One region of the Sporosarcina sp. P37 genome, then DNA from elsewhere that is predicted to be linked to it. Evidence: predicted binding sites of a transcription regulator. Region 1 holds the regulator's gene; the other holds the start of a gene.
The links. Region 1 encodes CtsR, which represses protease genes until heat stress. Its sites were predicted from a motif close to ATGGTCAATAAAGGTCAAACA; they were not measured.
Positions count from the first base shown of each region.

Region 2: the regulator CtsR is predicted to act here: its motif matches at 10,268-10,288, upstream of SporoP37_RS13430 (ATP-dependent Clp protease ATP-binding subunit).

Region 1 covers NZ_CP015349.1:1,608,557-1,621,008, reverse strand. Annotated here, with positions in the region: gene bioB (biotin synthase BioB) at 1-999, shown strand, start outside; gene SporoP37_RS08485 (CtsR family transcriptional regulator) at 1,317-1,787, shown strand; gene SporoP37_RS08480 (UvrB/UvrC motif-containing protein) at 1,799-2,350, shown strand; gene SporoP37_RS08475 (protein-arginine kinase McsB) at 2,340-3,428, shown strand; gene SporoP37_RS08470 (ATP-dependent Clp protease ATP-binding subunit) at 3,613-6,060, shown strand; gene radA (DNA repair protein RadA) at 6,150-7,520, shown strand; gene SporoP37_RS08460 (PIN/TRAM domain-containing protein) at 7,688-8,776, shown strand; gene ispD (2-C-methyl-D-erythritol 4-phosphate cytidylyltransferase) at 8,798-9,478, shown strand; gene ispF (2-C-methyl-D-erythritol 2,4-cyclodiphosphate synthase) at 9,492-9,971, shown strand; gene gltX (glutamate--tRNA ligase) at 10,055-11,515, shown strand; T-box leader at 11,572-11,787, shown strand; gene cysE (serine O-acetyltransferase) at 11,847-12,452, shown strand, end outside.
Region 2 covers NZ_CP015349.1:2,679,514-2,691,965, reverse strand. Annotated here, with positions in the region: gene mecA (adaptor protein MecA) at 739-1,389, opposite strand; gene spxA (transcriptional regulator SpxA) at 1,628-2,026, opposite strand; T-box leader at 2,461-2,674, shown strand; gene trpS (tryptophan--tRNA ligase) at 2,747-3,733, shown strand; gene fabF (beta-ketoacyl-ACP synthase II) at 4,169-5,404, opposite strand; gene SporoP37_RS13445 (beta-ketoacyl-ACP synthase III) at 5,449-6,381, opposite strand; gene SporoP37_RS13440 (DUF2929 family protein) at 6,572-6,742, shown strand; one part of gene SporoP37_RS13435 (IS3 family transposase) at 6,866-7,142, shown strand; one part of gene SporoP37_RS13435 (IS3 family transposase) at 7,142-8,031, shown strand; gene SporoP37_RS13430 (ATP-dependent Clp protease ATP-binding subunit) at 8,099-10,243, opposite strand; gene rraA (ribonuclease E activity regulator RraA) at 10,412-10,891, opposite strand; gene SporoP37_RS13420 (metal-sulfur cluster assembly factor) at 11,463-11,774, opposite strand; gene SporoP37_RS13415 (prolyl oligopeptidase family serine peptidase) at 11,755-12,452, opposite strand, start outside.

The sequences.
Region 1 (12,452 bases):
GATTATCAACAATTGGCTAATAAAGTTCTTGAGGGGCACGTGCTGAATGATGAGGAAGCGCTCGCAATATTAAACAGCCCTGACGAAGATCTGCTATTATTACTGCACGCGACTTACTCACTTCGATCACATTATTTTGGGAACAAAGTAAAGTTAAACATGATCATTAATACGAAATCAGGTCTTTGTCCAGAGAACTGCGGCTACTGCGCGCAGTCCATAGTTTCTAAGGCGCCGGTCGAGAAATACGCCATGATGAAATCGGAAGAAATTCTTGAAGGTGCAGAACGTGCCGCGGCCAATAAAGCGGGCACCTATTGTATCGTGGCAAGCGGGCGCGGACCGAGGGAAAAAGAACTTGATATTGTCATTGATTCCGTCAGACAGATCAAGGAAAAACACAAAGGGATGACAGTTTGTGCTTGTCTCGGTATTTTAAAACCTGAACAGGCGGTCCGTCTGAAAGAAGCGGGAGTTGACCGCTATAACCACAACTTAAACACGTCCGCGGAACATCATGAGAATATCACGACATCACATACATATGATGATCGCGTAAATACTGTCGGACATGCCAAAGAAGCAGGAATTTCTCCGTGTTCGGGCGTAATTATCGGTATGCGTGAAACAAAACAGGATGTGATATCCATGGCGCACAGCCTTCGCGCGCTCGATGCCGATTCGATACCTGTAAACTTTCTGCACGCGGTGGATGGGACACCGCTGGAAGGAACATCTGAATTGGATCCGCGCTATTGCCTGAAAGTCCTTTGCTTATTCCGCTTTATCAATCCTAGCAAAGAAATCCGCATATCTGGAGGACGTGAAGTAAACCTGCGGAGTCTCCAGCCGCTCGGCCTCTACGCCGCCAACTCTATCTTCATCGGTGACTACCTGACAACAGCAGGCCAGGAAAACGATCAGGATCGAAAAATGCTCGAAGACATGGGCTTTGAAGTAGACTTGGAACCATTACGGCAAGAACCGGTAACTATATAGCACGAAAAGAACTGTCCCGGAATCAGCTTCCGGCGACAGTTTTTTTGACTGAAGGGAGGAGCGGGTACTCGATTCCCTGCGGCAGCTGCTGTTGACTGGAATATCTGTCAGCGGCGTTGCGGTACTCTTCTTGCATTTTGTCTAGAGTGAAATTGAATAATCAGCAGCCGACAGTGACAACCTAGCATCAGATTAACTTTTAACTTCTTGAGGTATACATACAAACAAATCAATTGCATCCAGCCGGTTTCCTGCGATACAATCAAGTCAAAGATAGTCAAAGTCAACTGGAAGATTGAGCGAAACGAGGTGACGAGATGCGGAATATTTCTGACATTATTGAAGGGTATTTGAAGTCCATTATCGAAAAGGAAGATAGTGCTTCTATAGAAATTAAACGAAATGAAATAGCTGAAAAGTTCCAATGCGTACCTTCGCAGATTAACTACGTAATCAAAACCCGCTTTACAGTCGAAAGAGGTTATGCGGTGGAATCGAAGCGCGGAGGCGGCGGCTATATCCGGATATACCGCGTACAGACTAACTCCCGTAAAGAATTGCTTGAACAGGCATTGGAAGTCCTGGAGACGGAAGCCTCCTCCACCATGGCTGAAGACGTCATCATCCGTTTAATAGAAGAAGAAGTGATTACAGAGCGTGAAGCCAAGCTGATGCTCGCAGCTGTCGGCCGTTCCACATTGCGTTATATGCTGCCTGAACGCGATGCACTGCGTTCGCGTATCCTTCGCGCTATGTTAATCACATTAATTTATGAAGAGATAGAATGAGGTGAATCACCATGCTTTGTGAAAATTGTAAAGAACGGCCTGCGACTGTCGTGTTTAAGCAAGAGACGCCAACCGGCATAACAGAGCGGCATTTATGTGATAAATGCGCATTTTATTCGCAAACATTTTCTTTCAGCCCCGGCCAGGAACCTTTATCGATTCAACAGTTTTTAGCACATTGGCTTGGCGGATCAGAGCTGTTTTCAGAACAGAAGGCAGATGAAAAATTACCGGATGGCCCTAAATGTCCGAATTGCGGCCTGACCTTCCATCGTTTTCTCGATGTAGGGAAGTTCGGCTGTGCGACATGCTACGATGCTTTCCGTCAGCAGCTGCCGAGAGTGTTTGCCAAGCTGCATAATGGACATACACAACATGGGGGAAAGATCCCTGTATCGCTGAATGAGCGTTTTGCTTTAAAGAGAAAACTCGAAGATATCCGTACGAAAATGCGAGAAGCCGTGGAAGAAGAGCGTTTTGAAGAAGCGGCGGCATTGCGGGATGAAGCAAACCTGGTGAAGCGGCAATTGGACGACGGGGGTGACGATGAGCATGTCATTTGAGAAATTCATCAATCAGGAATTGACGGGGTGGATGGTAGCCGAAGGAGAACATGCAGATATTGTTCTGTCTACGAGAATCAGGCTGGCACGCAATCTTCAGGATCATCTGTTCCCTGTCTGCGCATCACAAGAAGATGCCGCCGCAGTGGATGAAGCGGTACATCAGGCGGTCAGTAAAATGCGGGATCAGCACTTTACGGGCACAGCAATGGTGGATTTGACTCCGCTGCAGAGGCAAATACTGGTCGAGAAACACTTGGTCAGCCCGCAGTTGATTGATCCCGAAAAGCATGGTTCTGTTCTTCTTTCCGAAGATGAAACGATCAGCATAATGGTTAATGAAGAAGATCATATCCGCATTCAATGCATTTACCCGGGCTTTCAAATTGATGAGGCGTACGAACTTGCCGACCGAGTCGACAGCGAGATGGAAAAAAACATCGATTATGCATTCGATGAGACATTTGGTTATTTGACAAGCTGTCCGTCTAATACCGGAACAGGAATGCGTGCTTCGGTCATGATGCATTTGCCTGCACTGACAATCACGAAACAGATTGAGCGGATTATCCCTGCCATCTCGCGTCTTGGAATGGTTGTGCGCGGGAGTTACGGGGAAGGCAGTGAGGCTCTCGGGAATATTTATCAGATTTCCAATCAAATAACGCTTGGTAAATCCGAAGAGGAGATCCTGAAAGATTTGAAGAGCATTTCGGCGCGCCTGATTGCCCACGAGAGGAAATCGCGTGAACTATTACTCGCCAAATCAGAAGTTCACTTGGAGAACAGATTATTCCGGTCATTGGGGACGCTGACCCATGCGCGCATCCTTCCATCGGCAGAAGCGGCAAAATGTTTGTCTGACGTCCGTTTGGGTATTGATTTAAATATCATAGAAAATATAGACATGAGTGTTTTGAATGAATTGATGATTTTCATGCAGCCCGGCTATCTGCAGCAATATGCAGGTACAGAATTAACATCGGATGAACGTGATATTCTCCGCGCGCAATTATTCCGTGACCGGCTGAAGATCGAACGGTCGGCTGAACCGGACGGGGATCAAGAACTTTCGTGAGCAAAGGTTTTGCAAGAGGTGCGGAAAACATTTATAATTAATCAAAGATAGTCAAAGTCAATATGCCAATCAGGTTGTATCGTAATCTGACATGAATATATATAGTGATATGAAACAAGGCAATGATGCGTTACCTGGCATAACATAGAATATATCTACTGATAAAGGAAAGAGGGGAATGAATATGATGTTTAATCGATTTACACAACGTGCACAAAAAGTTTTACAGCTTGCTCAAGAAGAGGCCATTCGTCTGAAGCACGAATCTATCGGTACTGAACACATTCTGCTGGGCTTGATTCGAGAAGGCGGAGGCATTGCAGCAAAAGCTTTAGAAGCGATTAATGTGAGTGCGGATACCATCGAACGTGAAGTGGAAATTTTGGTGGGTGTAGGCTCTAAAGATGTCGGTCCGATCGTTCATTATACACCTCGGGCCAAACGTGTCATCGAACTGTCTGTCGATGAGTCACGTAAGCTGGGCCATTCTTATATCGGCACAGAGCATATTTTACTGGCACTGATCCGTGAAGGAGAAGGCGTGGCAGCGCGCGTTCTTAATAACGCCGGAGTCAGTTTGAACAAAGCCCGCCAGCAAGTACTTCAATTGCTTGGCAATGACGAAAGCTCTGCCGGAAATCCGGCGAACTCGGCATCCGCAGCGACACCGACACTTGACAGCCTGGCGCGTGATTTAACTGAAATCGCACGTGAAGGAACACTGGATCCAGTAATTGGACGAAGCAAAGAAATTACGCGGGTGATTGAAGTGCTGGCACGCCGTACAAAGAATAATCCGGTGCTGATTGGTGAGCCGGGTGTCGGTAAAACGGCAATCGCAGAAGGCTTGGCACAGCAAGTTGTCAATAATGAAGTGCCAGAAATTCTGCGCGATAAGCGTGTAATGACACTGGATATGGGTACGGTTGTAGCGGGGACGAAATACCGCGGAGAATTTGAAGACCGTATGAAAAAAGTGATGGAAGAGATTCGTCAGGCGGGGAATATCATCTTGTTCATCGATGAACTGCACACATTAATCGGGGCTGGCGGAGCGGAAGGTGCAATTGATGCATCGAACATCTTAAAGCCGTCCTTGGCTCGCGGTGAACTGCAATGTATCGGCGCTACAACGCTTGATGAGTACCGTAAATATATTGAAAAAGACGCAGCGCTTGAACGCCGTTTTCAGCCGATTCAGGTAGATGAGCCGTCTGTAGAAGAAACCATTCAGATTATCAAAGGACTTCGTGATCGTTATGAAGCGCACCATCGCGTGAAAATTACGGATGAGGCTGTCGAGGCGGCTGCGAAATTGTCCGACCGCTATATTTCAGACCGTTTCTTACCGGATAAAGCGATAGACTTAATTGATGAAGCGGGATCAAAAGTTCGCTTGCGCTCTTACACAACTCCTCCAAATCTGAAGGAGCTTGAAGTGAAGCTTGAAGCAATCCGCTCGGAGAAAAATGCAGCCGTTCAAAGTCAGGAATTCGAAAAAGCTGCTTCCTACCGGGATAAAGAGCAGAAAATGAAAGATGAACTGGAAAAAACGAAAGCGGCATGGAAAGAAAAACAAGGAAAAACAGAGTCAGAAGTAACGGTCAATGACATTGCGTCCGTGGTAGCGATGTGGACGGGAGTTCCTGTTGACAAGATTGCAGAAACAGAATCCGTTAAACTGCTGAACATGGAAGAAATACTGCATGAGCGTGTCATTGGGCAAAATGAAGCGGTCAATGCGATCTCTAAAGCGATACGCCGTGCGCGTGCCGGATTAAAAGATCCGAAACGTCCGATTGGCTCATTCATCTTCCTTGGTCCTACAGGTGTAGGTAAAACGGAGCTGGCCCGTGCATTGGCGGAAGTAATGTTTGGCGATGAAGACGCGATGATCCGTATCGACATGTCAGAGTATATGGAGAAACATGCGACATCCCGTTTAGTCGGATCACCTCCAGGCTATGTAGGCTACGATGAGGGCGGCCAGTTAACAGAGAAAGTTCGCCGTAAGCCTTACTCTGTTGTATTGCTTGATGAGATTGAAAAAGCGCATCCGGATGTATTTAATATACTGCTGCAAGTATTGGAAGACGGACGTTTAACAGATTCAAAAGGCCGTACAGTTGATTTCCGTAACACAGTAGTTATCATGACTTCCAACGTCGGAGCAACTGAATTGAAGAAAAACCGATATGTCGGCTTTAATATCCAGGATGGCGAGTCTGATTACGACGACATGAAGGAAAAAATGCTTGCAGAATTGAAAAAAGCATTCCGTCCTGAGTTCTTGAACCGTGTGGACGATATGATTGTTTTCCATTCATTGGAGAAAGAGCACTTGCGTGAAATTGTCAGCTTGATGAGTGAAGATCTTGCGAAGCGTCTTGCTGAGCAGGACATCGAGTTAGTATTAACAGAAGCTGCTAAAGATAAGATCACAGATCAAGGATACGATCCGGAATACGGAGCCCGTCCGCTGCGCCGTGCATTACAGAAACACGTGGAAGATCGTTTATCTGAAGAATTGCTGGAAGGTAAAGTTCTTATGGGTGAAAAAGTAATTATTGACGTAGAAGATGAAAAGTTCATAGTGCGTACGGAGAAGCAGACGGTTTTAGCAGAAAAATAATTAAATGAATGTCAGGATAGCTCGCTCGCTTAGGTTTTTAAAAAGCGCAGCGGGCTGTCCTTTTCGTATTTCATACAGGGAGAGAGTATATGGCTAAGCGTAAATCAAAGTTCATGTGCCGTTCTTGCGGATATGAGTCACCTAAATGGATGGGGCGCTGTCCGGGATGCGGTGAATGGAACACGATGGATGAAGAAGTGGAAATTGTACAAAAGGGCCCCCGTGCTGCATTTCAGCACGGTGATAAAGTAAAGCAAAAAGCGTTGCCGATCAGTGCAGTTGAAATGGTTGAAGAGCCGCGTGTGAAAACGGAACTGGAAGAATTAAACCGTGTGCTTGGCGGCGGGATTGTGCCCGGTTCGCTCATTCTGATTGGCGGAGATCCGGGGATCGGGAAATCCACATTGCTGCTGCAAGTATCGTCATTGCTTGCGAATCAGCAGCAGCGTGTACTGTATATATCAGGGGAAGAATCAATCAGGCAAACAAAATTACGGGCGGAACGATTAGGCGTAAAATCAGACGAGCTATATATCTATGCAGAAACCGATCTTGGCATGATCCACGAAACGGTAGACGACGTAAAACCGAAGTTTGTCATCGTTGACTCTATTCAAACTGTGCATCATCCCGAAGTATCGTCGGCACCGGGAAGTGTGTCCCAGGTCCGGGAATGTACTGCGGAATTAATGCGCATTGCGAAGACGCAAAACATCGCAATATTCATCGTTGGTCATGTAACTAAAGAAGGTCAGATTGCGGGACCGCGGCTGCTCGAGCATATGGTAGACACCGTGCTGTATTTTGAAGGAGAACGCCACCATACTTACCGTATTTTAAGAAGTGTGAAAAACCGTTTTGGATCGACCAATGAAATCGCCATATTCGAGATGCTGCAATCGGGGCTGAAAGAAGTCCTGAATCCGTCCGAGCTGTTCTTGCGGGAACGCTCGCAGGGGGGAGCGGGTTCGACCATTGTAGCGTCGATGGAAGGAACGAGGCCAATATTGGTGGAAATTCAGGCGCTGATGACTCCTTCGAGCTTCAATTACCCGAAACGGATGGCAACGGGGCTGGATCAAAACCGCGTATCTTTATTGATGGCAGTTCTCGAAAAACGTGCCGGGATGCTACTGCAGACCCAAGATGCGTATATTAAGGTGGCCGGCGGCGTAAAACTGGATGAGCCGGCTATTGATTTAGCGGTGTTATTAAGCATTGTATCCAGCTATAAAGATACGGCTGTCGGCGCGAGGGATTGTTTTGTCGGAGAAGTGGGACTGACGGGTGAGGTCAGAAGGGTATCCAGAATAGAGCAGCGCGTGACAGAAGCAGCGAAGCTGGGCTTTGACCGGATAATCATTCCGTCTTCCAATCTTGGCGGCTGGGATATTCCATCCGGTATTGAAGTGGTGGGGGTAGAGACAATTATGGAAGCTTTAGGAGTGGCGTTCAGATAAACCTGACCTTCAGACTGCCGATAAATACCGCTGAAAAGCCCATGAAACTTTACCAGTGTTTATAAGGTCCTAGTAGGCACAGTGAGGAATTTTTAGAAATTCCTCACTAAACCTAAGCGGGCGACGATGATTCGTTGTATACTATTAAGAAAAGGAGGTGGAAGAATATGTTGAAAAGCGTAGTTCAAGTTTCATTCCTGTTAATCGGAGGAACTCTCGGTGTATTATTTTTACCGTACTTATTTGTTATGTTCGAGTTTACGTCTCGCCCTATTATAGAAAATCCCTATGTAGAGGCTATTATAGGTGCTATCATTCTATTTTTATTGAGCATATTTTTAACAGAACCGATTGTGAATTTCGTTAAATGGATTGAAGAACGGCTTCTTAAAGCGCCGATCATGGATTTGTTATTCGGAACAGTGGGGCTGGTCGTCGGGTTAAGTGTTGCATTTTTATTCAGTTTTGGATTAAATGCAATTGACTTTCCGGTCATTTCATCTGTTTTGCCGGTCTTACTGTCCATCCTGCTCGGTTATTTAGGGTTCCAGGTAGGTTTTAAAAAATGGGAAGAGTTCATCAATGCCTTTTCCGCTCTGCGTAATACGTCGGTAAAAAAGAAGGATTCAGCAGAGCCTGTTGCCGCACCGCCGAAAAAAGACGTCTATAAATTGCTGGATACGAGTGTTATTATCGACGGGCGTATTGCCGATATTGTCGCCACGGGATTCCTTCAGGGAATATTGGTGGTGCCGCAGTTTGTGCTGACAGAATTACAGCACATAGCCGATTCTTCTGACACATTGAAACGGACGAAGGGCAGACGCGGGCTGGATATTTTGAAACGTCTGCAAAATGATGAAGGTCCTCAAGTGCTTATTACAGATGAGGACATCCCGAATGTAGCGGAAGTGGATCTGAAGCTGGTGAAGCTGGCGAAGAAAATGGACGGACTTGTAGTGACGAATGATTTTAACTTGAATAAAGTATCCGATTTGCACGGTGTTGCCGTATTGAACATCAATGACCTTGCGAATGCGGTAAAACCGGTCGTCATCCCCGGTGAAGAAATGCACGTTGTCGTAATTAAGGATGGAAAAGAACATAATCAGGGTGTCGCATACTTAGATGACGGTACGATGATTGTAATAGAAGATGGCCGATCCCATATTGGGGATGCGATTGACGTAGTGGTGACAAGTGTCCTTCAGACATCTGCCGGACGAATGATTTTCGCGAAACCAAAAGGGCGGTAAACAGAAAGCAGAGTGACGAATGTGAAGTATACAGTGATGATTCCTGCTGCGGGAAGCGGCAAACGTATGGGTGCCGGACAAAACAAGCTCTTCCTGAAAATCGGAGAGCATCCCATTTTGTATCATACAGCAGGAATATTTCAGGAAGACCCCAATTGTGAAGAAGTGATAATGGCTGTAAAACCGGAAGAGCAGGATACGATTCAAAAAATACTTGGACAGCGGAAACACGCGAAGCCCGTTACGTTTGTGGAAGGCGGCGGTGAACGGCAAAACAGTGTAGCGGCCTGCATTGACGCGTATAAAGGAAATGGCATTGTACTCGTTCATGACGCGGCGAGACCGTTCCTGAATTCATCCGTCATCAGCGAGCTGGTACGCACGGCGAGCGAAAAAGGTGCGGCGATTGCTGCGGTTAAAGCGAAAGACACAATCAAGTATGCAGAAGACGGCACTGTGCGGGAGACGCTGGAACGTGAAAAGCTGTGGCTCGTACAGACGCCGCAGGCTTTTCGCTATGAATTACTGAAAGAGGCCTCTGAGTCTGCTGTTCGTGACGGCTTTCTCGGGACGGATGAATCGATGCTGGTTGAACGGCTGGGCCACAGCGTACAAGTGGTGGAAAGTTCATATGATAATGTCAAGATGACCACCCGGGAAGACCTTGCAATTGGTGAGATCTTGCTGGCTAGAAGAAAATAGGAGGAATTGTTTCATGTTTCGAATTGGACAGGGTTTTGACGTACATGCATTTGCTGAAGACCGGCCGCTGATTATCGGCGGTATTACGATCCCGCATACTAAAGGATTGATTGGCCACTCAGATGCTGATGTATTATTGCATACAGTTACGGATGCTGCGCTTGGCGCAATCGGCAAAGTAGATATCGGCACGCATTTTCCAGACACGGATGAAGCGTTCAAAGACGCGGACTCCGCGGTTTTGTTGGAGAAGGTGTGGGCAATGGTGAAAGAAGAGGGGTATCGCTTAGGCAATATCGATTGTACGATTATTGCACAGCGTCCGAAGATGGCACCGTATATCGGCGATATTCGTGAACGTGTAGCGGAGCTGCTTGAAGCGGATCTCTCACAAGTGAATGTAAAGGCAACGACGACTGAACGGCTTGGTTTTCCGGGACGTGAAGAAGGAATTGCCGCTATGGCAACTATTTTATTGATGAAAAACGGCTGACTGTTAAAATATCCGGTTCAATGATAAAATGAATAGGAAATTATATAAGAACGTAATCGACTCAGAACGGAGAGGTATTCATTATGACACAAGAAGTACGTGTGCGCTACGCACCGAGTCCAACGGGCCAACTGCATATCGGCGGGGCGCGGACTGCATTATTCAACTATTTATTCGCCCGTCATTATAACGGGAAATTCATTATTCGAATTGAAGACACTGATACGGAACGAAATATCGAGAGCGGTGAGCTGTCACAGCTTGAAAATCTTACATGGCTTGGTATCCATCACGACGAATCCATTGACGTAGGCGGGGAGTACGGACCGTATCGTCAAACGGAACGACTGGATCTGTACAAAGACTATGCGGATCAGATGCTGGAAAAAGGGCATGCATACAAATGTTTCTGTACACCTGAAGAATTGGAAGCGAAACGGGACGCACAAAAAGAATCGGGAATCGCTGCGCCGATGTACGACGGGACATGCCGTCATTTGACGGCGGAACAAGTGGCGGAAAAAGAGGCGGCCGGTCAGCCTTATACTATCCGTATGCGTGTGCCTGAAGACACAACCTATACAATCGAAGACCTTGTGCGCGGCACGGTCACCTTCGAATCAAAAGACATCGGTGACTGGGTCATGGTCAAGACTAACGGCATTCCAACGTATAACTTTGCAGTAGTAGTGGATGATCATTTAATGAAAATCACCCACGTTTTCCGCGGAGAAGAGCACTTGACAAACACACCGAAACAGTTGATGGTATTCGACGTATTCGGCTGGGACCACCCGCGTTTTGGTCATATGACGCTCATTGTTAACGAAGAGCGTAAAAAACTGTCCAAACGCGATGAGTCAATCATTCAATTCATCACACAATATAAAGATTTGGGTTATTTGCCGGAAGCGATGTTCAATTTCTTTGCTTTGCTGGGATGGTCGCCGGTTGGAGAAGAAGAGATTTTCTCCCACGACGAACTCGTTCAGCAATTTGATGAATCCCGGCTGTCCAAATCCCCTTCTATGTTCGATACGAATAAATTAACGTGGATGAATAACCAATACATTAAGAAGCTGTCACTTGAAGAAGTTATTGAATTAACATTGCCTCATCTGCAAGCAGCGGAATTAGTTTCTGAAAACATGTCGGCTGAAGAACAGGCGTGGGTGCATGACCTGATCGCGTTATATCATGGGCAGTTAAGCTTTGGCGCTGAAATTGTCGAGCTGTCCGCCCAGTTCTTCCACGATACGGTTGAATATGATGAAGCAGCATCGGAAATTTTGGCAGGTGAACAAGTGCCGGAAGTGATGACTTCACTTAAAAAGCACCTGGAAGAATTAGAAACATTCGACGCACCTTCCATCAAAGCGGCGATTAAAGCAGTTCAAAAAGAAACAGGCCATAAAGGCAAGAACTTATTTATGCCTATACGCGTAGTAGCGACCGGTGAAACTTCCGGACCTGAACTTCCAGACGCAATTGCCTTGATCGGCAAGGAGAAAATTATTAAGCGTGTCGAAAGATTTGCAAAATAATCAATATTGACATTTCGGTGATTTTGTGTAAAATGAACCTAATATGAAGCGTCATATAAAAAGCGTTGAGAAGGAAAGTACGTAGTGGAGACTCTCTAGAGAAGGTCATCTTGGCTGGAAATGACCCGAGCTGTTCACTATCGAAATGCACCTTTGAGCGATGAGCCGAAACTGTTAGTAGGCCATACGTATCGTCTGCGTTAAAGACATTAAGCGGGGAGATTCCATATCTCCCAAGCGGAGTGGAACCACGCAAATCATGCGTCTCTGTCATCATCGGTGACGGGGGCGCTTTTTTTATCTTTATAAAAAGAAAAAAGGGGGAAGTTCATTGTTCAAACGTATGAAAGAAGATATCCGCTGTATTTTTGATCAGGATCCGGCAGCCCGCAGCACAATGGAAGTGGTCTTAACATATTCGGGATTGCATGCTATCTGGATGCACCGTATCGCGCATGTATTTTATAAAAGGAATCTTCGCTTTCTTGCTCGTGTTGTTTCGCAGATCAGCAGGTTTTTTACAGGTATTGAAATTCATCCGGGAGCAGTGATAGGCAGACGTCTTTTTATTGACCACGGAATGGGTGTAGTGATAGGGGAAACTTGTGAAATTGGAGATGACGTAACGTTGTACCAAGGAGTAACGCTTGGCGGAACGGGTAAAGAAGGCGGTAAGCGGCATCCGACACTGCATGATAATGTTCTGGTGGCATCTGGAGCAAAAGTGCTTGGCTCGATTACAATCGGGGAAAATAGTAAAGTCGGTGCCGGTTCAGTTGTCTTGAAAGAAGTCCCGCCGAATTCAACGGTAGTAGGCATACCAGGGAAAATTGTTATATCTAACGGCGTTCGCGTAAATGATAAGCTGGAGCACTCCACATCCGATCCAATTGCGGATGAAATCAAACGTCTGGAACAGCAAATTCAAGAGTTGAAC
Region 2 (12,452 bases), 1.1 Mb from region 1:
GACTACCCCTCACTGAACGGAGGCGCCTTACAAGCGGTCGGCGAAGTGATGAGACTGACAGGATGCTCTTCCCTGTCTGGCTCATTGCGTAGCCATCCGCCAGCGCCGCAGTGGGCGCAAAGACGTTTCGCTTCTATTTTTACAATGATGTCAACACGCGGAAACCAGTTATGATGCAAAAGAGCTGAACACGGTCTGTCCTGCAATTCTTCATCTCTTTTCCAAAACCAAAAGCCAAAGTGACTACCCCTCACTGAACGGAGGCGCCTTACAAGCGGTCGGCGAAGTGATGAGACAGCCAGGCGATCTTCCTGTCTGGCTCATTGCGTAGCCATCCGCCAGCGCCGCAGTGGGTGCAAAGACGTTTCGCTTCTATTTTTACAATGATGGCAACACGCGGAAACCAGTTATGATGCAAAAGAGCTGAACACGGTCTGTCCTGCAATTCTTCATCTCTTTTCCAAAACCAAAAGCCAAAGTGACTACCACTCACCGAACGAAGGCGCCTTACAAGCGGTAGGCGTAGCGATGAGACAGGCAGGCGTACTTCCTGTCTGGCTCATCGCGGAAGCCATCCGCCAGCGCCGCAGTGGCTTCAATGACGTTCCCCTTCTCCACTCACAATAACGTCAACCCGTGCAATCCGGTCATGATGCAAAAAAGCAGAAGCCAAAACAGCTTCCCAAAACTTGGACAAAATAAAAAAAGCTACCAAGTTACTGGTAGCCTTTCAGAGTATTATGAGAAATATTTATTTACTTGTTCAAACACGTTGGAATCCATGACCACTGTACCATATTCTGCTATACGATGAATCGACATCTTCGACATTGCACCGTACTCCGTAACCATACTGGCAATATCCTTGGCACGTTTCTTCTCAATCAAAGAAGAATCGAAACGTAAGTTGAGATAATAACGATCCTCGAATGCATATAGCTGCGAATCAAATTCGTCTTCAAGTGAAATCATTTTGGCTGCCAATGGTATGATCTGGTCAAATTCATTGAAAACAAACAATTTGTCAGTGATTTGCAACTCTTCCTCACTATCCTCTTCCGTTTCATTAATTGCATCGAAAATCGGGTCAAACAGCTCTTCCGGGTCTTCAATTCCAAAAGGAAACTGTGAGGATTCTGCGTTCTTTGGAAGATGTGCACGAGTAACAATTACTTCAATGCCTTCATTCATCGCGTTCACCTGAATCCAAAGCGGACCTTCCACTTCAAATTCTGTGTCGTCACCGAGTTCATCCATCATATCCCAAAAAAGCTCTTCGCTTTTATCACGATTGTACCAGACGTCTTCTTTACTAAATCCACGGGCTTCAATATCTCCATAGGACAAATTAAACTTTACCGTGTTTTCATTAATACGCTCTATTTCCATCCCTTATCTCTCCCTTCTGTTGAACAGGCCCTCCCCTGTCCTATACTTTACACACACTTGCAATGCTTATTATTACTATATGTCGACACTGCCGTTTACGAAAGGGTTTCTGACAAATCATTTTTATTCGTCAGCATTGAAGTGCTTAGCCTAGAGGAATACAAGGGAATATCAATTCAAAAAAGCTGATAGGCACAATTGTATCCCGTGTCATCCCTATCAGCTTTTTTTATTAAGATTAGTTCACCATACGCCGCGCTTCGAGCAGCTGATAGGCTCTAACTTTTCTCGGTAGGAAACGACGAATCTCATCTTCATTGTACCCTACTTGGAGTCTTTTTTCATCTAGAATGATTGGCCGTCTTAAAAGACCCGGATGTTCCTGAATCAATTCATATAATCTTTGAAGCGGAAGGCTTTCCACGTCAACATTTAGTTTTTGAAAGATTTTGGATCGTGTTGAAATAATTTCGTCAGTGCCATCTTCCGTCATGCGAAGAATTTGTTTAATTTCTTGAATATTCAATGGTTCAGAGAAAATGTTACGCTCTGTGTAAGGAATCTCATGTTCCTCCAACCATGCTTTTGCTTTTCTGCAAGATGTACAACTAGGTGATGTATAAAGTGTAACACCCATTAATTGACACGTCCTTTCCCACGGCTTGCGCTCAGTAGATTTAGTATATTTAAATTCATCTGCTTCACTTTAGAATTATTATAATTTGTTTCTATACTGCTCATTATACACATAATCATTCTCAATTAATATACTTTTTTTAAAAAACTTTTTTAGAATGCAAAATTTCTTATGTTTCAACATTTCATTAGAGAATCGTGATGTTTTCTGCGATAAATGAGCACCTTCTACTTTTATACCCAACGCTGAAATGTTTTAAACCTGTGAGTGGAAATTACTCGCATTCTCATTTAGATAAATTTTCTTCTAGTAATTCCCTCTCTATAATAGTACGTACAAGTGTACTGAAAGGTTTCATTTTCTCTGAAATCTTTTTTAATTATCAATGAAAGTTGCATTTTTCAAAACGTACCGATATAATTTTAAGCAATAAGCGAATGGCACTGAAGGAAAAAGTATTTTTGCCGCGGTTTTTTCAGAGAGCTTGTATATGGTGAAAGCAAGTAAAACCGCACAAAAAGAATGGGCTCCTGAGCTTGATGGATGAATGAAGTACTCCATCACGTCTTCCCGCGTTATGGGATTTGAGCGGCTAGTGATAGCAATTCGGGTGGTACCGCGGTTACCTTTTCATCAATCGTCCCTATTTACAGGGGATGACTGGTGTTTTTTTATGCCATTTTTTCGCAGCAGACAGTAAATAAGAGGAGGAAACATCTTATGAAAACTATTTTTTCCGGTGTCCAGCCAACCGGCGTCATCACGTTAGGCAACTATATCGGCGCATTCCGTCAATTCGTTGAGCTTCAAAATGAAGAGGACTGCATTTTCTGCATCGTGGATCAGCATGCGATTACGGTACAGCAAAATCCCGATGATCTGAAACAGGCAATCCGCTCACTCGCTGCGACATATATTGCAAGCGGCATCGATCCTGAGAAATCCACTTTGTTCATCCAATCGGAAGTTCCGGCACACGCACAGGCAGGCTGGATTATGCAATGTATTTCCTATATCGGTGAACTGGAGCGCATGACACAGTTTAAGGATAAGTCAGACGGTGCAGAAGGCGTATCCGCAGCACTTCTGACGTATCCCCCGCTGATGGCTGCTGATATCCTGCTGTACAATACGGATATTGTTCCAGTCGGAGAAGATCAGAAGCAGCATCTCGAGCTGACAAGAGATCTGGCTGAACGCTTCAACAGCCGATACGGAAAAGTATTGACCATTCCGGCCGTTCGTATTCCTAAAAATGGCGCGCGCATAAAATCTTTACAAGATCCGCTAAAGAAAATGAGCAAATCAGATCCGAATAAAAAAGCAACAATCACTATTTTGGACACACCAAAGCAAATCGAGAAAAAAATCAAAAGTGCGGTAACCGATTCTGAAGGCATCGTAAAGTTCGATGTCGAAAATAAACCGGGCGTATCCAATTTATTGACTATCGAATCTTCATTAGGCGGTTTAACCATTGAAGAATTGGAAGCTAAGTACGAAGGTCAGGGCTACGGGGCATTTAAAGCCGGCGTCGCAGAAACTGTTATTGAGCACTTGGCAGTAATTCAGGAACGCTACAACGAACTGATCGATTCTCCTGAACTGGATGCCATACTTGACCAAGGTGCCGAAAAAGCCAATGCCATCGCTTCCGCCACGCTTAAAAAGATGGAGGGCGCGATGGGCTTGGGACGCAGACGGTAAGCAGCATGAAAAAGACCGCGATAAGCAATAACGTAAAATCTGTGGACTGCAATATAAACACCAGGATTTGCCGGTAATTATAACCCAGCGCGGAATAATTCAAGTAAAATAATAAATTCGCCGTCGTCACTACAATTACGCAATAGCTAGAAACAAACACCATAAAACGCGTCAACTGCATCTCGTCCTTTACCGTTTTCTTTCATCCTATGTACAGGCACTATGCAATTAGACGGGAAGCGGTGCTCATAATAAAAAGACTGAAGACATCTCCATAGTTAACGGAGTTTGTCTTCAGTCTTTTGACTTTTATTACATTTTTTTCATGAAACCGCTTTTTGTAATTAAAAACATCTGCCAGTTCAGTGAAATCAGAATGGGTTTTCAGATGCGTCAGAGAAAATTGTAACGTCCCTGACATTCACCGCTTTCAGCTTATATTTTCTTAAATACCAGCGATGCATTATGGCCGCCAAAGCCAAGCGAGTTACTCATTGCATACGTAATATCCGCTCTGCGTGCTTCATTCACGACATAATCCAAATCACACTCAGGATCCGGCGTCTCGTAGTTCATAGTCGGAGGCAGAATTCCTTCCTGCAGCGCCTTTACAGTAAAGATCGCTTCAATACCGCCAGCCGCTCCAAGCAAGTGGCCGGTCATCGACTTCGTAGAACTCATTGCCAAATTATACGCATGATCGCCGAACACGGTCTTCGCTGCCATCGTTTCAAATAGATCATTATATGGCGTACTCGTTCCGTGGGCATTGATATAGTCCACTTGTGTCGGCTCCACGCCTGCTTTTGCCAATGCCTGCTGCATTGCACGCGCGCCGCCTTCCCCGCCCGGTGCCGGTGCTGTAATATGATGCGCATCTCCAGTTGAACCGTACCCTACGATTTCAGCATAGATTTTCGCACCGCGCGCAACTGCATGTTCGTACTCTTCCAAAATCAAGATCCCCGCGCCTTCACCCATTACGAAACCATCGCGGTCTTTATCGAACGGACGGGAAGCCTTTGCTGGATCCGGATTTAATGATAATGCGGTGCTTGCGATGAAGCCTGCTACTGCAAGAGATGTGATCGGCGCTTCTGTTCCGCCCGTGATCATGACATCCGCATCTCCGCGAAGGATCACTTCAAATGCATCACCGATAGAGTTCGTGCCTGACGCACAGGCAGTCACGGAACAAGAGTTGATTCCTTTCGCGCCAGTGAAGATCGATACTTGTCCTGCCGCCATATCCGGAATCATCATCGGGACGAAAAACGGACTGACGCGGCGGTATCCTTTTTCAAGGAATGTATTGAACTGGGTTTCATGAGATTCCATGCCGCCGATTCCAGAACCGATCCAGACGCCCGTACGCAGTGCCAGGTCGCCTTCAAGTTCAAGGTTCGCATCTTTCATTGCCATCATCGCTGAAGCGACAGCATAGTGCGTGAAGCGGTCCATTTTACGAGCGTCTTTGCGTGATACATATTGCTCGATATCGAAACCTTTCACTTCGGCCATTACACTGACAGGGAATTTCTCTTGGTCCAGTCTTGTCATGACATCAATGCCTGACTTTCCTTCCAAAACCGCTTTCCACGATTCTTCAGCAGTATTTCCTACTGGTGTGACTCCGCCGATACCCGTTACCACTACACGTCGTTTTTCCAATTCTAAACTCCCTTTCTATCGTCAACTTTAGTTAAACCGGTTGTTTACTTACCCCATTTTATACATAAGGCGCCCCATGTCAAGCCGCCCCCGAATCCTACCAGCACGATAATATCATCATCCTTGACGCGTCCTTCCGCTAAATCATCTGTTAATGAAATCGGAATTGATGCAGCAGATGTATTTCCATATTTGTGGACTGTTTTTGACATTTTCTCGATTGGCAGTCCGAGACGTTCACGGGATGCTTCCATAATACGGATATTCGCCTGGTGCGGTATCAGATAATCTACATCATCTTTCGTCAGTCCCGCTTTTTCTGCAACGCTCACTGCAGATTCTCCCATTTGGCGAACCGCAAACTTAAATACTTCACGGCCGTTCATTTCTAAGTGATCATTGTGGCAAAGATGCTTCCCTCCGGAACCGTCCGCTCCCAATTCAAATGAAAGAATACCTCTTCCTTCACTTACTTTACCTACGACTGTCGCACCGGCACCGTCTCCGAATAAAACAGCGGTATTACGGTCTTCCCAGTCCACAATCTTCGATAATTTTTCTACACCTACTACAAGAACATAATCATAAGCATCAGATTCAACAAATTGCTTTGCCGTCACTACACCATACATAAATCCTGCACAGGCTGCGGAAATATCCATCGCTGCAGCATTTTTAGCGCCGAGACGATCCTGGATCATAGTGGCAACTGAAGGGAATATATGATCAGGTGTTACTGTGGCCACCAGAATCAGACCGATTTGATCAGCACGGATATCCGCTGACTCCAGTGCAGCTTTTGCCGCTTCATACGCCATGTCTGAAGTGTTTGTTTCATCGTCCGCAATTCTGCGCTCCTCAATGCCGGTGCGCGTGCGAATCCATTCATCGGAAGTATCTATACGTTTTTCTAAATCTTCATTTGTTATAACAGTCGGCGGAACATATTTCCCCACTCCTAAAAGCCCAGCTCTCATTTCATCTACCCCGTTCCTTATCATCTAATATTAGTACCTGGTGGTAATTATAAAAGAAAACGAGCCTTTATTCAAGAAGAGGACACTTTTTCGTCAAATATAATGGATATTATCATTTCATCGGTTTAGCCCGCTATGGTATGATATACTTTGAAATAGACTAGTCGAGGTGAAAATCATGCACTATATTATGACATTTGTTTGGTCGTTCCTATTGGTAGCTATGTTAAACTACGTTGCCGGTTCTATTGGAGGCTTTGAATTTGACTTCATGGCGGGCGTAACCGTCTCTATCGTTTTAGCTGTTGTTGTACTGATTATCACAGCTGTTATTCCAGATGAGTCGCCTGCAGACGTTTGATTGACGACTAAAAAAGCGTAAGAACTGTTCACCAGTTTGGGCTAACCTAAATTTTTGAGACAATATAAAACACCTTCGAAGTGGTACACTTGTAAAAAGTACTTACAACGGAGGTGTTTTTGCGTGGGCAAAAACGTATATTCAAGCGAAGTAAAATGGGCAGTTGTCAAAGATAAATTGAGTGGGGAATTAACAACTAAAGAAATTATGGAGAAGCACGGAGTCAAAAATAAATCCCAGATTGAAACCTGGATGAGATGGTATCGTGCAAATGAAATATATCGTTTTGATCAACCGATAGGTAAACAATATACCTTCGGTCATGGGCCAGAACTTTCGAGTGAAGCGGACAAGAAAGAACGACAGATGTCTCATTTAAAAATGGAGAATGAGATTCTAAAAAAGTACATGGAGATCGAAAGGAGATTGAGAAAGAAATAGTTCTTCAGATTGTGGAAAAACTAAAAAAGAAGTATACAATAACAGCCATTTTATCCGCATTAGGAGTACCACGAGCTACCTACTATAGGTGGCGTCTGGAGGAAACGGATAAGTCTCTTTCAGTGGAAGAGGAGGCTATTATAGAATTGTGTAAACGCACTAAATATCGGAATGGACATAGAAAAATCAAAGCATTTCTAAAGCAGGAATACAACATAGAATTGAATCGCAATACGGTTCAACGCCTCATGCAAAAGCATAACTTACAGTGTCGTATCAAGCCTAAACGAAAGTGGAAATCTCAAGGGGAAAGTATCATAATTGCCCCAGATCTTCTTAAACGTAATTTCACAGCTAGTGAACCGAATCAGAAGTGGGTAACCGACATCACCTATATCCAGTATGGTAGTACGACAAAATATCTTTCAACCATTATGGATTTATACAATAATGAAATTGTTGCTTACAAATTATACGACCATCAACAGACACCACTCGTAATTGACACGTTAAAGGCGGCACTAGCTGCGAGAAACCACCCCACAGGAGTGATTATACATTCGGATCAAGGGAGTGTGTATACGTCATACGCGTATCAAGCCTATATCAAGGATAACGACCTGATCGGCAGCATGTCACGTCGAGGAAACTGTTGGGACAATGCGGTGATTGAATCATTTCATTCGAGTCTGAAATCTGAAGAATTTCAATACGTTAAATTTAATTCATTACGCAATAATATTGTAGTTGAACGAGTAATTGCCTATTTAAATTATTATAATGAAGAACGTATCCAAGAAAAATTAGGCTACCTGACACCGATAAAATATGGTGTCAAAGCAGCCTAATCATGGTGTTTTATATGTGTCTCATATCGCTAGGTCAGTCTAGTTCTTACGCTTTTTATCTTTTTTCTTATGCCTTCTGTGTAACATGCACGGCTAATTGTCCATCTTCCATCGACAATTTGATCGGCTGGCCTTCTTCCAGACCTCCCCGAATTACTTCTTTTGCTACTTTTGTTTCCACATAGCGCTGAATAAACCGTTTCAGCGGACGGGCACCGAAGTCGGCATCCGCACCTTCACGAACAATCCAGTCCAGTACTTCATCGTCATAAAGAAGCGGGATATCTTGCTCTGCTAGACGGCTGACCACATCGCCAAGCATTTTGCGTGTAATTCCTTTAAACGATTCTTCAGTCAGTGAATGGAAGATAATGATATCGTCCATACGGTTCAGCAGTTCCGGTTTAAAATGACGGCGAAGCTCAGCCATGATTAAATCTTCTTTCGCATGATCTTCAGCATCCAGATCATTTTCAAGTAAATAGGCTGATCCGATATTTGAAGTCATAATCACAACGGTATTAGTAAAGTTCACCAAACGGCCCTGACTGTCTGTGATGCGTCCGTCATCCAAGATTTGCAGCAAAATATTTGCCACATCGGGATGCGCTTTTTCAATTTCATCGAGCAGTACGACCGCATATGGATTCCGGCGAACCGCCTCTGTTAACTGCCCGCCTTCTTCATAACCGATATACCCCGGAGGTGCTCCGACTAAGCGGGACACACTGTGTTTTTCCATATACTCTGACATATCGATTCGCACAAAGTGGTCTTCCGAATCAAATAATGTGGCTGCCAATGTTTTGGCAAGTTCGGTTTTCCCGACTCCAGTCGGCCCTAAAAACAGGAATGACCCAATCGGTTTATGCGGATCCTGGATACCCGCACGCGCACGCCATACAGCTTCCGTTACAAGCTGCACCGCATTATCCTGACCGATGACGCGTTCTTTCAGCGTTTCATGCAAACGCAATAGCTTTTCCCGTTCACCTTCGACCAGTTTTGTCACAGGAATGCCTGTCCAGCGCGCCACAATGGAAGCAATCTCTTCTTCTGTCACTTCTTCACGCAACAGGCGGAGATCCTGGCTGCCCTCCAGCGGACTTTCCAGTGCCTTCAATTCCTTTTCAAGTTCAGGAATTTTTCCGTACTGCAATTCCGCGGCTTTGTTCAAATCAAAACGGCTTTGTGCCTCTTCCAGCTCCCGGCGATAACGATCGAGTTCCTCCCGTTTGCTCTGAACCTTTTTCAATGCCGCTTTTTCTTCATCCCATTGTTCACGCATCTCTTTGGATGAATCTTTCAATTCCTGCAGCTCTTCACGCAATGTCTTCAGGCGCGACTGGCTCATAGAATCTTTTTCTTTGCGAAGTGCCTGTTCTTCAATTTCAAGCTGCATAATTCTGCGGGTTACCGCATCCAATTCGGACGGCATAGAGTCAATTTCTGTCCGAATCATCGCACTTGCTTCATCAATTAAATCAATAGCTTTATCCGGCATGAAACGCTCTGTCAAATAACGGTCCGATAATGTGGCAGCGGCAACTAAAGCCCGGTCATGAATACGCACTCCGTGATGCAGCTCAAACCGCTCTTTCAGTCCGCGCAAAATTGAGACTGTGTCTTCTACAGACGGTTCCCGTACCATCACTTGCTGGAAGCGCCGCTCAAGCGCGGGATCTTTCTCGATGTACATGCGGTACTCGTCAAGTGTCGTAGCACCAATACAGTACAGTTCTCCCCGTGCAAGCATCGGCTTCAGCATATTCCCCGCATCCATCGCGCCTTCCGTCTTTCCTGCTCCGACAATCGTGTGGATTTCATCGATGAATAAAATGATTTCCCCTTCACTGTCTTTTACTTGTTTCAGCACGCCTTTCAGACGTTCTTCAAATTCCCCCCGATACTTCGCGCCCGCAATCAATGCACTCATATCGAGTTCAAATATCTGACGGTCTTTCAATCCTTCCGGCACGTCACCTTTAACGATACGCTGGGCGAGCCCTTCAACGATTGCGGTCTTCCCTACACCCGGTTCCCCAATGAGAACCGGGTTGTTTTTCGTCTTTCTTGATAATATTCGGATAACATTTCGGATTTCTTCATCTCGGCCAATTACCGGGTCCATTTTCCCATTTTTTACTTCATCCACAAGGTTACGGCCAAATTGCTCCAGTGGTGTGCGCTGATCTTCTTGCATTCCATCCATACGCATATACATCCGCCTTTCATTTGTTTGACTTTGACTATCTTTGATTAATTTAATTATAGTCTATTATGAAGGAAATGTAAAAGAATTTACCTCAAATAAAGCCGCTGTTTTTTTCGTTCATTTCTGTATATAAAAAAGCCGTCCGCAACAAGCGGACGACGTCGATTATACCAATTTGCGGGGTGCCACTACTACACCGTCTTCATCTGCGTAAACGTAATGGCCCGGCGTCCATTCCACGTTGCCGAAGTGAAGCACTTCGTCTCGCTGTCCTTCGCCGCGTTTAATACTTTTCACCGGCATGCTGCCGATTGCCATAACCCCAATTTCCTGCGTGCCAATGTCCGCTGTATCGCGCGCGCATCCGTAAATGATGACACCTGCGAGTTTGCGGTCTTGTGCGATTTCGCCGAGCATATCCCCCATTAGTGCGCAGCGTTTCGAGCCTCCCCCGTCGACAACCAGCACATTGCCTTCTGGAATGGTTTGCAGTGCTTCCTTGACCAGGACGTTGTCTTCGTAGACTTTTACCGTCGAGATCGGCCCCGAGAACCGCTTGTGCTTTCCATAGGATTTGAATTCTACCGTGCATACTTGCAGTTCGTCGATGAAATCATCGCAAAGGTCTGCTGTTTTTACTGACATTTTCCTATTCCCCCTAATACATTCTGTTTGACGCTACATCATCCTATTCGACAAAAACCCGCAATTCCTTCTTTTTCTTATCATTTAATGGAAATGAAGGGCTGATTTAATCTGCGTATGAGGTTTTCCGCTCCATTTCATTTATGCCGTTTTTGAAGTAGTGTTTGGCTGTGACGTGATCTTGAAACACCCTCGGCTGCCGCTCATTAATCCTTCCTAAGCGATCATAGTGGATATGCGAGCGCTCTATGCGGGCTGGCAACCGCTCAAAACTGTCGTTAAGCGCTCAATGGATCTGTGCAAGCGCTCATACTAGCCTGTTATCCGCTCATTGATTAGATGAAGATACTTTTGTTATACATGTAAGGGGGACTTGCAGTCATTACGGACTTAAAATGTAATCTGTTCTGCAGGCAAACCTGCAATAGATTCAACAGCCAAAATAATTCACATACTGCCTAAAGCCGCGATCATAATTATTTTAGAATCGCTGGCTGACCCGAATCACTCCATTCTGTACATTCCCAATAAAAAAACCACACGATGGGAACCGTGTGGTTTGTGTGATCTATTATCTTACGCCGAGTGCCATTTTTGCGTAGCGTGACATGTTGTCGCGGGACCATGGGGGGTTCCAGACGATGTCAACTTCTGCTTCTTTCACTTCAGGAAGTTCCATCAGTTCTTGCTTGATGTTTGCTACGATCTGCGGACCCATCGGGCAGCCCATGGATGTCAGTGTCATCGTGACTTTCGCAACGCCGCCTTCAAGCAGCTCTGCATTGTAAACCAATCCAAGGTTGACGATATCAATACCCAGTTCAGGGTCGATGACGTTTTCTAGTGCACCGAACAAATATTGCTTAATTTCTTCTTCGCTCATCGGAATGCTCCTCTCTGATGTGTGATGATTCTATCTTACCAACATACTGCCGCGCAAGCAAATGCTGTGCAAGCCAATCGACTGAAGCAAGCATTCCCTTACGTGAAACTGTATGTCCCGCATTTTCGTCAGGCATCCATTTCAGGCGTTCCGGATGGTCTTCGTAATCTTGCTGAATTTCTTCATAGAAGTCTTTTGTGATTTCAAATGGCACCATAGTATCTTGCTCTCCGTGCCACATGAACAGCGGACGCTGATGAAGTCTTCTTGCATTTTTTGATAAATCCACTTGATCAAGTGCAGTAAACAGCTTCTCACGTTCTTCGGCAGATACAGGAATTTTCCGGCCGCCGCGCTCCGCATAAGCGATCTGTCCTTTTGCCAGACGTGTGAATGCCGGTGAGCCCATCATGACAGAAGCTGCATCAATCCAGTCATAGCTTGCCAGACAGCCGAAAGTAGTGATGCCGCCCATCGACGTGCCTGCCATCCCGATTGGCGTGCTGTCGTCTGCCAGCCCTTTTCGATGCAGCTCTTCATATAGCATGTCCGCTTCTTTAATTGAATTCAAAACGATTCCCCAAAAGTTTAATGCCAGCTGAAACTCATCCAATGATTCTGAACGGTCTCCATGCAGCTTTGCTTCCGGCAAAATAACACGGATTCCTTGTTTCGCCA